Regions from separate parts of the Streptomyces sp. NPDC031340 genome, predicted to be linked through region 2. Evidence: riboswitches for the same ligand, from Rfam matches in the RefSeq annotation. Region 2 holds a riboswitch; the other holds the start of a gene.
The links. A riboswitch is a leader RNA that binds a small molecule or an ion and turns the genes downstream of it on or off. The one in region 2 is predicted to bind glycine.

Region 1 (7,489 bases), on a different contig from region 2:
GGTCATCGGCAAGCCGGAGGACTTGGAGCCGGCCCTCAACATCCCTGGAGGCGTGGTGCAGACCCTCGAGAAGGAGCAGGCCACCGTTACCGTCGAGCGGTCGGACAAGATCGTCGTGGACGCCTTGCGAGCTGCGAAGCAGCCTGACTACGCTCGGTCGTCCGCCCAGTGAACCGGCGGTGCATGGGGGCCGTCCGGCAGGGGCATGAGGTTGCGGGGGGTCGGCGCACCGAAGGGGTGGCGCGTGGTGGAAACTGTCTGGTGGTTACGGACGTTGTGAAGTTGTCCGGGTCGGCCGGCGTATGCAGTCAGGGTTCGTCCTGCCCCACGGGCGGGTCTGTTTCGGTCAAGGGGAATCGCCCGTGAAGTTGTTTGCGAAGTTGTTCGGCAAGAGCGCGCGAGAGGGCGGCGAGAACGCGACCGCCCGCCATCGCGCACAGTCCGATGCGGAGGGCCAGCGCCCGCTGTTCCGGGACCAGGTCGCTGGTCCGGGCGGTGACAATTCCGGTGGCCAGGGCGCGGCGTCTGTTGACCCTGCGCAGTCCGGCGGCATAGGTTTCGGGCAACCGTCAACCTCAAGTACGGGTGGAGGGTTTTCCCCTATGTCGGCCCTGGTGTGTACGAGGTGCGGTAACCGCAATGCGGAGAACAGCCGCTTCTGCTCGAACTGCGGCGCGCCGCTGCGGGCGGGTGCGTCGGCCGAGCGGCCGTCGGAGACCACGTCCACGATCTCCATCTCCGGTCTCGAGGCCTACGACGCCGAGGCCACCGGCCAGACGCCGATCCCGGCGCTGTCCCCGGAGGCGCAGGCGGCCGTGGACGCCCTGCCGCTGGGCTCGGCGCTGCTGGTGGTGCGCCGCGGGCCGAACTCGGGCAGCCGCTTCCTGCTGGACAGTGACCTGACCACGGCCGGGCGTCACCCGCAGAGCGACATCTTCCTGGACGACGTCACGGTCTCGCGTCGGCACGTGGAGTTCCGCCGCGCCGCGGACGGTTCCTTCACGGTGGCCGACGTGGGCAGCCTGAACGGCACGTACGTCAACCGCGAGCGGATCGACCAGGTCGCGCTGCACAACGGCGACGAAGTGCAGATCGGCAAGTACCGGCTGGTCTTCTACGCGAGCCAGCAGGGCTACTGACCCTCCTCCGGACTCGGTCCGGGGGGATCCCCCAGGGAAGGTCCATGCTTCGATCACCGAGCGGCGGTGCCGGGCACGGCGCCGCCGCCACGGACAGTGGCCTGATGAGCATCGGCACGGTGCTGAACGTGCTGCGCGAGGAGTTCCCCGAAGTCACCATCTCCAAGATCCGTTTCCTGGAGTCGGAGGGCCTCATCGAACCCCGGCGGACCCCGTCGGGGTACCGCAAGTTCAGCGCGCAGGACGTCGAGCGCCTCGGCCACGTCCTGCGGATGCAGCGGGACCACTATCTGCCGCTCAAGGTGATCCGCGAGCACCTGGAGGCCATGGAGCGCGGCGAGGCCGTGCCGCTGCCCGCGCTCGGCCGGCAGCGGGACGGCGAGACCGTCCAGGAGGCCGCCGAGCAGCCCACGGCGGCCCGGATCGGCCGGGAGCAGCTGCTGGCGGCCGCCGGGATCGGCGAAGAGGAACTCAAGGAGTGGGAGTCCTACGGGCTCGTCGCTCCGCTGGCGGACGGCGCCTACGACGCCGAGGCGGCCACCGTCGCGTCGCTCGTCGTCGAACTGGGCCGGTTCGGGATCGAGCCGCGGCACCTCAGGGCGATGCGGGCCTCGGCCGACCGGGAGGCCGGACTCATCGACCAGGTGGTGGCTCCGCTCAAGCGCCACCGCAACCCGCAGACCAGGGCCCACGCCGAGGCCCGCACGAAAGAGCTGGCCGCGCTCACGGTCAGGCTCCACGCGGCTCTGGTGCAGACCGCGCTCGGTGTGCGCCTGCCCTGAGCGGACCCGCCGCAGGCGGCCGGATCGGCCACCCGTTCCCTGCCCGACTACCCAAACGTCCCGGGCACGGCCTAGGGTTGCTGTGTGAACGAGCTCGATGTCGTAGGTGTCCGGGTGGAAATGCCCTCCAACCAACCGATCGTGCTCCTGCGTGAAGTGGGAGGCGACCGTTACCTCCCCATCTGGATCGGGCCGGGGGAGGCGACGGCGATCGCCTTCGCCCAGCAGGGCATGGCCCCCGCACGACCGCTGACCCACGACCTGTTCAAGGACGTGCTGGAGGCCGTCGGCCAGGAGCTCACCGAAGTGCGCATCACGGACCTGCGTGAGGGCGTCTTCTACGCGGAGCTGGTCTTCGCGAGCGGGGTAGAGGTGAGCGCCCGCCCGTCCGATGCCATAGCGCTGGCCCTGCGCACCGGAACGCCGATCTACGGCAGCGACGGGGTGCTCGACGACGCCGGCATCGCGATCCCCGACGAGCAGGAGGACGAGGTGGAGAAGTTCCGCGAGTTCCTCGACCAGATCTCGCCGGAGGACTTCGGCACCAGCAGCCAGTGAGGCGTGGCCGGCCAGGCGGACGCCCCAGTGCGCCACGCGGGCCGGTGCGCGGCCTGACACGGGCCGGTCGTGGGTCCGCCGCCTGTGACGGCCGGCGGCCGGTGAGGGCGTCCTGCGGGCTGCCCGGAACGCATTCGGCTAGCCTTTCCCCGCGGTTGGCTGCGGGAAACCACTCTTAGGGTGATTATCACTCGGCGTGCCGAGTGTGGCGGTCGTTGACGCACCCCTGGTGGCTGCCTACCGTCGACAAGGCAGGTCAAGGACGGAGGTCGGCGTGAGAAGCAGCGGCGACGGTACGGCTGGGGGTGCCCCTGGACACGGTCCCGGGGCGAGCGGTCCGTACCCTTCCCCGAGCTCTCGGCTCCGTGCGAGCGGGGAATACCCCCATCACGGCAGCGCGGCCGACCACGTTCCGCAGCGACCGGCGGCCGTGCCGAGCAGCGGAGGGGCGACGTCCATGGCGTCCGAGGAGATCGGCTACCGCGGTCCGACGGCCTGCGCGGCCGCCGGCATCACTTACCGGCAACTGGACTACTGGGCCCGCACCGGCCTCGTCGAGCCCAGCGTGCGCCCCGCCCACGGCTCGGGGACACAGCGGCTGTACAGCTTCCGCGACGTCGTCGTCCTGAAGATCGTCAAGCGGTTCCTGGACACCGGGGTGTCGCTGCAGAACATCCGCACCGCCGTGCAGCACCTCAGGGAGCGCGGCTTCCGCGACCTGGAACGCATGACGCTGATGAGCGACGGCGCCACGGTCTACGAGTGCACCTCTCCCGACGAGGTCCACGCGTTGCTCCAAGGGGGCCAGGGCGTCTTCGGCATCGCCGTCGGCGTGGTGTGGCGGGACGTGGAGAACGCGCTGTCGCAGCTGCACGGGGAGCGCGTCGACACCGGCGAGACGCTCGTCGGACACAATCCCGCGGACGAGCTGGCGCGCCGGCGCAACCGGGCGGTCTGAGACCCGCCCCGCGCGCCCGCGGCGTTGTCAGTGGCGTAAGGCAGCATCGGACATGTGAGAACCGCGCCCACGATCCTGCATCTCGACATGGATGCCTTCTACGCCTCGGCGGAGCAGGCAGCCAAGCCGAGCCTGCGCGGGAAGGCCGTGGTCGTGGGCGGGCTGGGGCCGCGCGGGGTGGTCGCCACCGCGTCGTACGAGGCGCGCGTCTTCGGGGTCCGCTCCGCCATGCCGATGGCGCAGGCCCGGCGGCTGGCGCCGAACGCGGCGTACCTGACTCCGCGCTTCGGCCTCTACCGGGCGATCAGCGAGCAGGTGATGGGGCTGCTGCACGCGCTGTCGCCGCTGGTGGAGCCGCTGAGCCTGGACGAGGCGTTCGTGGACCTGGAGGCCGGGGACGCCGCCTGGGACGAGACGTCGGCGCGACTGGTGGGGGAGCGGCTGCGCGCCGACATACGGCGCGTGACCGGGCTCACCGGGTCCGTGGGCCTCGCCGCCTGCAAGATGCTCGCGAAGATCGCCTCCGAGGAGGCCAAGCCCGACGGGCTCGTGGTGATCGAGCCGGGCACCGAGCGGGCCCTGCTCGAGCCGATGCCGGTGCGGATCCTGCCGGGCGTGGGACCGGCGACCGGGGACCACCTGCGGCGGGCCGGCATCACCACGGTCGGCGACATCGCCGAGGCGGGGGAGGACGAGCTGGTGCGGCTGCTGGGCAAGGCCCACGGACACGCCCTGTACGCCATGGCGCTGGCCCGCGACGACCGGCCCGTGGTGGCCGAGCGGGAGGCGAAGTCGGTGTCGGTCGAGGACACCTACGACGTCGACATCCACGACCGGATCCGGGTGGGCACGGAGGTGCGGCGGCTCGCCGACCGCTGCGTACAGCGGCTGCGCGCGGCCGGGCTGTCCGGGCGGACCATCGTGCTGAAGGTCCGGCGCTACGACTTCTCCACGCTGACCCGTTCGGAGACGTTGCGGGGGCCGACCGACGATCCGGCGGTCGTGCGGGAGGCCGCCGCGCGGTTGCTGGAGTCGGTGGACACCACGGGGGGTGTGCGGCTGCTGGGCGTGGGGGTGAGCGGGCTGGCCGACTACACGCAGGAGGACCTGTTCGCGCAGGCGGCCGGGGAGCGGGAGCGGGAGAGCGGGCCGACGGAGGAGCCCGAGGAGCCCGAGGAGCAGCCGGCGGAGCGGCAGACGGCCCCGGCGGAGCGTCGGTGGCCCGCGGGGCACGACGTACGGCATGCCGAGTTCGGGCACGGGTGGGTGCAGGGGAGCGGACTCGGGCGGGTGACCGTGCGGTTCGAGACGCCCGGCTCGCAGCCCGGGAGGGTGCGGACGTTCCGGGTCGACGACCCCGGCCTGGAGCCGGCCGATCCGTTGCCGTTGGTACCGCTGCTGCCGCTGATACCGGCGGAGGGACCACAGGAGGGGCTGGAACAGGGAGCAGGGGAGGGGCCACAGGGGGCCGGGGAGTCGGCCTATGCCTCGTCCGAGCCCGCCAGCCTGCCGAAGTCGTGGTCGGCGTCGTCGAAGGCGGGCGGCGGGGCCACGTCCAGACCGTAGTGGTGGTAGAGCTGCAGCTCCTGCTCCGGGGAGAGGTGGCGGCCGACGCCGAAGTCGGGAGCGTCCTTGATCAGGGAGCGGTCGAAGGGGACGTGCAGGGCGCCCTCGACCAGTCGGCTGGGCTCCAGTGGGACGAAGGCGTCCCGGGAGAACAGCCCGGTGCGTATGGCGGCCCACTCCGGCATGCCGGTCGCGTCGTCCAGGTAGACCTCGTCGACGGTGCCGATCTTGGTGCCGTTGCGGTCGAACGCCTTGCGGCCGATCAGGTTGCGCGGATCGATGTCGGTCTGCACGGGCCCTCCTCCTGGTCGCATTCGTCATCACTACGAAAGAGCACAACGCGGCGGGCGGCCACTCGAAAGCCGGGGTGTCGTGCCCGCTGGTAGGCTGACTACGGCTGCTGACCCCGTGCGGGAGAGTCCTCCGGACATCACCGGAGGCGCCGAAGGAGCAAATCCTCCCCGGAATCTCTCAGGCTCACGTACCGCACGGACGAGGTCACTCTGGAAAGCAGAGCGGGTGTCGCGACGGCCTCCGCTCTCACCGACGGTGAAAGCCGCAAGCCCTCGGGCGGCCCGGCGAAGCTCTCAGGTTGAGATGACAGAGGGGGAGGCCGTCCGGGTACCCGCGCCGTGGTGCCCCTCGAAGGTCGCGTCAGACCAGGAGGCCTCCGCAATGACCGCCCACCGCATTACGCTCTCCGAGCTCGAGCAGGGCATCCCCTTCGAACAGCGCCACATCGGGCCCGACCAGGAAGCGCGGGCGAAGATGCTCGCCCAGGTCGGGTACGGCTCGCTGGACGAGCTCACCGCCGCCGCGGTGCCGGATGTGATCAAGAACGCCGACGCCCTCGACCTGCCGGGCGCGCGCACCGAGGCGGAGGTGCTCGCCGAGCTGCGGTCGCTGGCCGAGCGCAACCAGGTTCTCGACTCCATGATCGGGCTCGGGTACTACGGCACCTTCACCCCGCCCGTCATCCTGCGCAACGTGCTGGAGAACCCGGCCTGGTACACGGCCTACACGCCCTACCAGCCGGAGATCTCCCAGGGCCGCCTGGAGGCCCTGCTGAACTTCCAGACGATGGTCGCCGACCTCACCGGCCTGCCGACCTCCGGCGCCTCGCTGCTCGACGAGGGCACGGCCGCCGCCGAGGCCGTGGCGCTGTCCCGGCGCATGGGGAAGAACAAGAAGGGGCTCTTCCTCGTCGACGCCGACGCGCTGCCGCAGACCATCGCCGTGATCGAGACCCGCGCCGAGCCGACGGGCGTCGAGGTCGTCGTCGCCGACCTCAGCGACGGCATCCCGGCCGACATCGCCGCGCGCGAGATCAACGGCGTGCTCGTCCAGTACCCCGGCGCCTCCGGTGCCGTACGCGACATCAAGCCGGTCATCGACCAGGCGCACGAGCTGGGCGCCCTGGTCACCGTCGCCGCCGACCTGCTCGCGCTGACGCTGCTGAAGTCGCCCGGCGAACTCGGCGCGGACATCGCCGTCGGCACGACCCAGCGGTTCGGCGTGCCCATGGGCTTCGGCGGGCCGCACGCCGGCTACATGGCCGTGCACGAGAAGTTCGCGCGCAGCCTGCCCGGGCGTCTGGTGGGCGTCTCCGTCGACGCCGACGGGCACAAGGCCTACCGGCTCGCGCTGCAGACACGTGAGCAGCACATCCGCCGGGAGAAGGCCACCAGCAACATCTGCACCGCCCAGGTGCTGCTCGCCGTGATGGCCGGCATGTACGCCGTCTACCACGGCCCCGAGGGGCTGAAGGGCATCGCCCGGCGCACCCACCGGTACGCCGCGATCCTCGCCGAGGGCCTCCGGGCCGGCGGGGTCGACGTCGTGCACGGCGCCTACTTCGACACCCTGACCGTCCGCGTCCCGGCGAAGGCCGGCGAGGTCGTCGCCGCCGCGCGGCGCGGCGGCGTCAACCTCCACCCGGTCGACGCCGACCACGTCCTGGTCGCCTGCGACGAGACGACCACGCGGGCGCAGGTGGGCGCCGTATGGGCGGCGTTCGGCGTCGAGGGCGACGTCGAGGCGCTGGACGCGGTGGCCGCGGACGCGCTGCCGGAGGCGCTGCTGCGCACCGACGGCTACCTCAACCACCCCGTCTTCCAGCAGCACCGCTCCGAGACCGCCATGCTGCGCTACCTGCGCCGCCTGGCCGACCGTGACTACGCGCTCGACCGCGGCATGATCCCGCTGGGCTCCTGCACGATGAAGCTCAACGCGACCACGGAGATGGAGCCGATCACCTGGCCCGAGTTCGGGCAGCTGCACCCCTTCGTGCCCGCCGAGCAGGCGCAGGGCTACCTCACCCTCATCCATGAGCTGGAGGAACGTCTCGCCGAGGTCACCGGCTACGACAAGGTGTCCCTGCAGCCCAACGCCGGGTCGCAGGGCGAGCTGGCCGGTCTGCTCGCCGTGCGCGGCTACCACCGCGCCAACGGCGACGAGCAGCGCACCGTCTGCCTGATCCCGTCCTC
Region 2 (7,489 bases):
CCATCTACGCGCGAAGAACAGCACCCCCTACGGGCGGGCTGTGAGGTCGTCTCAGTATGCGCCGTGGGCCGGCGGATAGCCGTATCCGGCTGCCGGGGCCTGTGCGGGGGCCGCGTGCGCTTCGCGGTCGTAGAACGGACGGGCGTTCGCCCGCAGCCACATCGCGACCGGGTCGTAGCCGTCGGACATCGCCACGGTCGACACCGGCAGGCCGTCCGGCACCGCCCCGATGGACTGCTGCATCATCGCCCGCACCGAGTCCACCGCGGGCGGCGAGGTGTCGTACACGTCCAGGCCGATGGCGAGGTACGGCGCTCCGAGCGCCGGCTGCACCCAGGCGCGGCGCAGCGAGCGGACGGCCGGGGTACGGTGGGCGTTCTGCGCGAGCAGCGCGTAGAACTGCGGGATCTCGATCCCGGGCTCCGAAAGACGCAGCGGGCCGGCCGGCTGGCGGTCGAGGCCGGTGGCGATGCGGCGCAGGTCCAGCCAGGGGATGCCGACGCCGCCGCCGGGGGCGTGCGGGTTGAGCCAGAGGCCGTAGTGGTCGGGGTACAGGGTGCGGGCCACGTCGAGCCCGTCGACGACCTCGTAGGAACGGTTCCAGCCACTGGCCGACAGCTCCTGCGCGGAGGTCACGCAGGGGGCGTAGCTGAAGCCGTCGACCTCCATGTTCCCGTACTGCGCGTCGGGGGACCCGGCCTGGCCGTGCCAGAGCAGCATCCAGACCTGGCCGGAGGACGGGGTCGCGAGCGCCCTGAGCAGCGCCTCGTAGGCGTCGTAGCGCCCGGGCGTCACCTGGCGCAGCATGTGCTCGACCTGGCCGGTCGTGGTGCCGCTGGCGCTCACCTGTACCGCCCCTTCTGAAAGTTGCTGCGGATATGAAACCAGCTTAAGCGCCCGGGGGTCCGGGGCCCCGCGACCGACGGCGAGTACGTGTCCGCCGGGGCCGGTCGCGCGGCGCCCTCACCCCTGCGGGCCGGCTGCCGGCGGGCAGCGGTTACAGGTGATCCCTCGTGTAGAACGGCCTGACCTGGTCGCGCATCCAGACCGCCACCGGGTCGTCGGTGACGTCCAGCAGGACCAGGTTGACCGGCCACCGGGTGGGGGCCTTGGCCAGCGCCCGGCCGAGGGCCTCCAGGGGCAGCGCCCTGAAGTCCCCCTCCCACTGGGACAGCTCCACGCCCACGAACATCACCGGGTCCGCCGTCTCGATCGCGGCCAGGCACCGGCGGGCCGTGGTGACGACGCCGGTGTCGGCGAACTCCGCGGTGGCCGCGGCGAGGAAGTCGACCGGGTCGTCCTGCCAGTCCGGCTCGAAGAGGCGGACGCGGCCGCCGGCTCCGGGGCCGTCCAGCGAGGTGCGGCCGGCGCGGCACAGCTCGGCCACGGCGGCCGGCGGGAGCGGGACGCCGACCACGCCGTCCGGGTTCACGGCGATGCCGATCTGCGGCGGCAGGCCGCGGGCGAACTCGACGGCCGGCGCAATGGTGTACGACATGTGGTTGCCGACGACCTGACGGAACTGCTCCTCCGAGCTGAAGACCGGCACGTAGGCCTGCCCGTCGATCTCGAGGGTGGGCAGGTCGAGGGGGCCGCTGTCCGGGCCGCCGCCGTTGGGCAGCGGCACCCAGAGGAAGCTGCGCCCGAGCACCTCGACGATCCGCCCGCCCGCGGTGGGCACGCCGAGGGAGGCGGAGAGCACCTCCTCCAGTTCGTTGCCGGGCCATCCGCCGTGCGGGTGGGGGTGCGCCTGTGCCGGGATGTCCGCGGGGAAGCCCGCCGCCGGGAAGTCCATCTGCCTACCGCCTGCTTGGAACCTGCTGTGGCTGAAAAGGCTAACGGGTACCACCCGCCGACCGGTCAGCCCGCGACCTCTCGCGCACCGCGCACCGCGCACCGCGCCGCGGCGTGGCGGGTGGCGTCCGACGGCGGGCGCGCGGGCCGCGGTGGGTGGCCGGGGTCAGTCCGGGAAGGCGATTCTGCGCAGGACGCCGGAGGCCGGGCGGTCCAGGAGGATCGCCGAGCCGCAGCCGTCGGGCAGATCCCCGCGTTCCACCGCGCGCAGCAGCCGGGACACGGCCGCGCGGTGCCGGGCGAAGGCGTACCGGGAGACGCCGCGGCCCCGCTCGCGCTGCCCCTCCAGCGCGGCCTCGGGCGCGACGTCGAGCAGCAGCAGGTGCAGCGTGCCGCCGCGGCGGCGGGCCTCCCGGGCGAGCCAGCCGCGCACCCACGCCTGGGTGCCGCAGTCGTGCACGACGACGCCCTCGCCGGAGCGCAGGGCGCGGCGCAGTCCCGCGTAGTGGGCGAGGCGGACCAGGGGGCGGTAGACGGCGTAGGGCAGGAAGCGCGGCATGCGGCTCTCCCAGCGGTCACGGGCGTCCTGGGAGTCGATGCGCAGGCCCGTCACCGCCCGCTTCATCAGGGTGGACTTGCCGCTGCCGGGCAGGCCGGTGACCACGACGACGTCGCGGGAACCGAACAGCAGGGCGTGCGGGCTGCGGCCGGACCGCTCGCGCAGGTCGCGGACGACCGGCGCCGGCCGGGCCGCGCACCGCTCGCGGGCCGGGGCCGTGGGCTGGTCGGGCAGCGCGATAGCCGAGGTCGTCGCATACGCCGTGGGCCTTGTCACCGTGATCGTCCTCCCTGCGGGGGTCAGAGAACTTCTCCCCACCGAATGTAAAGAGAAAGTAATCCAAGCTGTCTCCCGGTTCGGTGCCTTTACGGCCACAGGCCTGTCACAAGTACCGACCGCCCACCATCCGCCGAGGCGTGCAATGATGAGCCCGCCAACTGCATACCGGCCGTTTGAATCCGCGCGGGAGAGTTCCCGGCAGCACGTACGCGTCGCCACGTTCGCGTCGCCACGTGCGCCTCACCGGGACGCCGAAGGAGCAAGTCCCTCCCTTGAATCTCTCAGGCCCCGTTACCGCGCGGGCGAGGCACATCTGAAAAGCGGGCCGCTGTCGACCAGCGGCTCCACCCAAGGTGCAAGCCGTGATCCCTTGCCTGGTCATGGCGAACCTCTCAGGTTCCGATGACAGATGGGGAGGAACGACCTCGCTTCCCCCATGCCCGGCTTCGCTCGCACGGGGGCCCCATCGCCTTGGGAGACGACCGACCGATGAGCAGTACCGAACTCCGTCACACCGCCCTCGACGCCGTGCACCGCTCGCTCGGCGCGACGATGACCGACTTCGCCGGCTGGGACATGCCGCTGCGCTACGGCTCCGAGCGCGACGAGCACAACGCCGTACGCACCAGCGCGGGCCTGTTCGACCTCTCCCACATGGGCGAGATCGCCGTGACCGGCCCGCAGGCCGCCGCCCTGCTCGACCACGCCCTGGTGGGCGACATCGGCGGCGTGCGGACGGGCCGCGCCCGCTACACCATGATCTGCCGTGCGGACGGCGGCATCCTCGACGACCTGATCGTCTACCGGCTCGCCGAGACCGACTACCTGGTCGTGGCCAACGCCTCCAACGCCCAGGTCGTCCTGGACGCCCTCGTCGAGCGCTCCGCCGGCTTCGACGCCGAGGTGCGCGACGACCGGGACGCCTACGCGCTGATCGCCGTCCAGGGCCCCGAGTCCCCCGGCATCCTGAAGTCCCTCACGGACGCCGACCTGGACGGCCTGAAGTACTACGCGGGCCTGCCCGGCACGGTCGCGGGCGTGCCGGCCCTGATCGCGCGCACCGGCTACACCGGCGAGGACGGCTTCGAACTGTTCGTCGCCCCGTCCGACGCGGAGAAGGTGTGGCAGGCGCTGACCGAGGCGGGCGCGCCCGCCGGACTGGTCCCCTGCGGCCTGTCCTGCCGCGACACGCTGCGCCTGGAGGCGGGCATGCCGCTGTACGGGCACGAGCTGAGCACGTCGGTGACGCCGTTCGACGCCGGCCTCGGCCGGGTCGTGAAGTTCGGCAAGGAGGGCGACTTCGTGGGGCGGACGGCACTGCTGGAGGCCGCCGACCGGGCCGCCGCCGAGCCTCCCCGCGTCCTCGTCGGCCTGGTCGCCGAGGGCCGCCGCGTCCCGCGCGCCGGGTACCCGGTCGTCGCCGGCGGCGAGGTGATCGGCGAGGTCACCTCCGGCGCCCCCTCCCCCACGCTGGGCAAGCCGATCGCCATGGCGTACGTGGACGCCGCGCACGCGGCGCCGGGCACCCCCGGGGTCGGTGTGGACATCCGGGGCACCCACGAGCCGTACGAGGTCGTGGCGCTGCCCTTCTACAAGCGGCAGAAGTGACACCGTCGTAGCCGCGCGCGCGTGACACAGCGCACATCGCGCCTGCTCACGCACGTTCTTCGCAGTCCCCCACTCACCAGCACTTCCCCGCGTACAGGAGAATTCAGGCCATGAGCAACCCGCAGCAGCTGCGTTACAGCAAGGAGCACGAGTGGCTGTCGGCCGCCGAGGACGGCGTCGCGACGGTCGGCATCACCGAGTTCGCGGCCAACGCGCTCGGCGACGTCGTCTACGCCCAGCTCCCCGAGGTCGGCTCCACGGTGACCGCGGGCGAGTCCTGCGGCGAGCTGGAGTCGACCAAGTCCGTGTCCGACCTGTACTCCCCCGTCACCGGTGAGATCACCGAGATCAACGAGGACGTCGTCAACGACCCGTCGCTGGTGAACTCGGCCCCCTTCGAGGGCGGCTGGCTGTTCAAGGTGCGCGTCACCGACGAGCCGTCCGACCTGCTCTCCGCCGACGAGTACGCCGCCCACACCGCCGGCTGAGGAGTCGTCCCCGTCATGTCCGTACTGAACAAGCCCCTGCACGAGCTCGACCCGGAGGTCGCCGCGGCGGTCGACGCCGAGCTGCACCGCCAGCAGTCCACGCTCGAGATGATCGCCTCGGAGAACTTCGCTCCGCTCGCGGTCATGGAGGCGCAGGGCTCGGTCCTCACCAACAAGTACGCCGAGGGCTACCCCGGCCGCCGCTACTACGGCGGCTGCGAGCACGTCGACGTCGCCGAGCAGATCGCCATCGACCGGGTCAAGGACCTGTTCGGCGCCGAGTACGCCAACGTCCAGCCGCACTCGGGCGCCTCCGCCAACCAGGCCGCCCTGTTCGCGCTGGCCCAGCCCGGGGACACCATCCTCGGCCTGGACCTCGCGCACGGCGGCCACCTGACCCACGGGATGCGGCTGAACTTCTCCGGCAAGCAGTTCAACGTGGTGGCCTACCACGTGGACTCCGCGACCGGACTGGTCGACATGGCCGAGGTCGAGCGGCTGGCCAAGGAGCACCGGCCCAAGGTGATCATCGCGGGCTGGTCGGCGTACCCGCGGCAGCTGGACTTCGCCGAGTTCCGCCGGATCGCCGACGAGGCCGGGGCGTACCTGTGGGTCGACATGGCCCACTTCGCCGGTCTGGTCGCAGCCGGTCTGCACCCGAACCCGGTGGAGCACGCCGACGTCGTCACCTCCACCACGCACAAGACGCTGGGCGGACCGCGCGGCGGCATCATCCTCGCGAAGAAGGACTTCGCGAAGAAGCTCAACTCCTCCGTCTTCCCGGGCTTCCAGGGCGGCCCCCTGGAGCACGTGATCGCGGCCAAGGCGGTGTCCTTCAAGGTCGCGGCGAGCGAGGAGTTCAAGGAGCGCCAGCGCCGTACGGTGGAGGGCGCGCGGATCCTCGCCGAGCGCCTGACGGCGGCGGACGCCCGCGAGGCCGGGGTGAACGTGCTGTCCGGCGGTACGGACGTGCACCTGATCCTGGTCGACCTGCGCGAGTCCGAGCTGGACGGGCAGCAGGCCGAGGACCGGCTCCACGAGGTCGGCATCACGGTCAACCGCAACGCCGTCCCGAACGACCCGCGCCCGCCGATGGTCACCTCGGGTCTGCGCATCGGCACGCCCGCCCTGGCCACCCGCGGTTTCGGTGCCGAGGACTTCGCCGAGGTCGCGGACGTCATCGCGCAGGCGCTGAAGCCGTCCTACGACGTGGATGCGCTGAAGGCCCGGGTGAAGGCGCTGGCGGACAAGCACCCGCTGTACCCCGGTCTGAACAAGTAGGACCGGCACCGCCGTTCCCTTCCGCGCGGTGCCCCGCACACTCGAAGGCGAGTGGGGCACCGCGCGGACACCTCCCGCACCTCCGCACCTCCCGCAGCCCCCTTCCCGAGGAGTCAACGTGGCCATCTCGGTCTTCGACCTGTTCTCGATCGGCATCGGCCCGTCCAGCTCCCACACGGTCGGCCCGATGCGCGCGGCCCGCATGTTCGCCCGCCGGCTGCGCAACGAGGGCCTGCTGGAGGCCGTCGCGTCCGTGCGCGGCGAGCTGTACGGCTCCCTGGGCGCGACCGGCCACGGCCACGGCACCCCGAAGGCGGTACTGCTCGGCCTGGAGGGCGAATCCCCGCGCACGGTGGACGTGGAGACGGCGGACCAGCGGGTGGCGGACATCAGGGAGTCGGGCCGGCTGCGCCTGCTCGGCGGGCACGAGATCCCGTTCTCCTTCGACGACGACCTGGTGCTGCACCGCCGCAAGGCGCTGCCGTACCACGCCAACGGCATGATCCTGCGGGCCCGCGACGCCTCGGGCGCCGAACTGCTGTCGAAGACGTACTACTCGGTGGGCGGCGGCTTCGTCGTCGACGAGGACGCGGTGGGCGCGGACCGCATCAAGCTGGACGACACGGTCCTGAAGTACCCCTTCCGCACGGGCGACGAACTGCTGCGCCTGACCGGGGAGACCGGCCTGTCGATCTCCGCCCTGATGCTGGAGAACGAGCGGGCCTGGCGCACCGAGGAGGAGATCCGGGCCGGGCTGCTGGAGATCTGGCGGGTGATGCGGGAGTGCGTGTCGCGGGGCATGTCCCGCGAGGGCATCCTGCCGGGCGGCCTGAAGGTGCGCCGCCGCGCCGCCGTCTCGGCCCGCCAGCTGCGCGCCGAGGGCGATCCACTGGCGCACGCGATGGAGTGGATCACGCTCTACGCGATGGCGGTGAACGAGGAGAACGCGGCCGGCGGCCGGGTCGTCACCGCGCCCACGAACGGCGCGGCGGGCATCATCCCCGCGGTCCTGCACTACTACATGAACTTCGTGCCCGGCGCCGACGAGGACGGCGTGGTCCGCTTCCTGCTCGCGGCCGGTGCGATCGGCATGCTCTTCAAGGAGAACGCCTCCATCTCCGGCGCCGAGGTCGGCTGCCAGGGCGAGGTCGGCTCCGCCTGCTCGATGGCGGCGGGCGCGCTGGCGGAGGTGCTCGGCGGATCGCCCGAACAGGTCGAGAACGCCGCGGAGATCGGCATGGAGCACAACCTCGGCCTCACCTGCGACCCGGTCGGCGGCCTGGTCCAGATCCCGTGCATCGAACGCAACGGCATGGCCGCGGTCAAGGCGGTCACGGCCGCCCGGATGGCGATGCGCGGCGACGGCTCGCACAAGGTGTCCCTGGACAAGGTCATCAAGACGATGAAGGACACCGGCGCCGACATGTCGGTGAAGTACAAGGAGACGGCCCGGGGCGGTCTCGCGGTGAACATCATCGAG

Region 1: another riboswitch for glycine. It lies ahead of gcvP (aminomethyl-transferring glycine dehydrogenase); the one in region 2 lies ahead of gcvT (glycine cleavage system aminomethyltransferase GcvT).

The regions. Positions count from the first base shown of each region.
Region 1 covers NZ_JBVIIE010000024.1:114,167-121,655, reverse strand. Annotated here, with positions in the region: gene ACZ5GT_RS20530 (DUF881 domain-containing protein) at 1-172, shown strand, start outside; gene ACZ5GT_RS20525 (FHA domain-containing protein) at 303-1,139, shown strand; gene ftsR (transcriptional regulator FtsR) at 1,184-1,921, shown strand; gene ACZ5GT_RS20515 (bifunctional nuclease family protein) at 2,006-2,479, shown strand; gene ACZ5GT_RS20510 (MerR family transcriptional regulator) at 2,754-3,437, shown strand; gene ACZ5GT_RS20505 (DNA polymerase IV) at 3,492-5,003, shown strand; gene ACZ5GT_RS20500 (PRC-barrel domain-containing protein) at 4,919-5,296, opposite strand; glycine riboswitch at 5,405-5,500, shown strand; gene gcvP (aminomethyl-transferring glycine dehydrogenase) at 5,679-7,489, shown strand, end outside.
Region 2 covers NZ_JBVIIE010000001.1:26,657-34,145, reverse strand. Annotated here, with positions in the region: gene ACZ5GT_RS00130 (enhanced serine sensitivity protein SseB C-terminal domain-containing protein) at 52-846, opposite strand; gene ACZ5GT_RS00125 (enhanced serine sensitivity protein SseB) at 998-1,795, opposite strand; gene ACZ5GT_RS00120 (AAA family ATPase) at 1,961-2,629, opposite strand; glycine riboswitch at 2,807-2,939, shown strand; glycine riboswitch at 2,940-3,051, shown strand; gene gcvT (glycine cleavage system aminomethyltransferase GcvT) at 3,122-4,240, shown strand; gene gcvH (glycine cleavage system protein GcvH) at 4,351-4,728, shown strand; gene glyA (serine hydroxymethyltransferase) at 4,744-6,009, shown strand; gene ACZ5GT_RS00100 (L-serine ammonia-lyase) at 6,128-7,489, shown strand, end outside.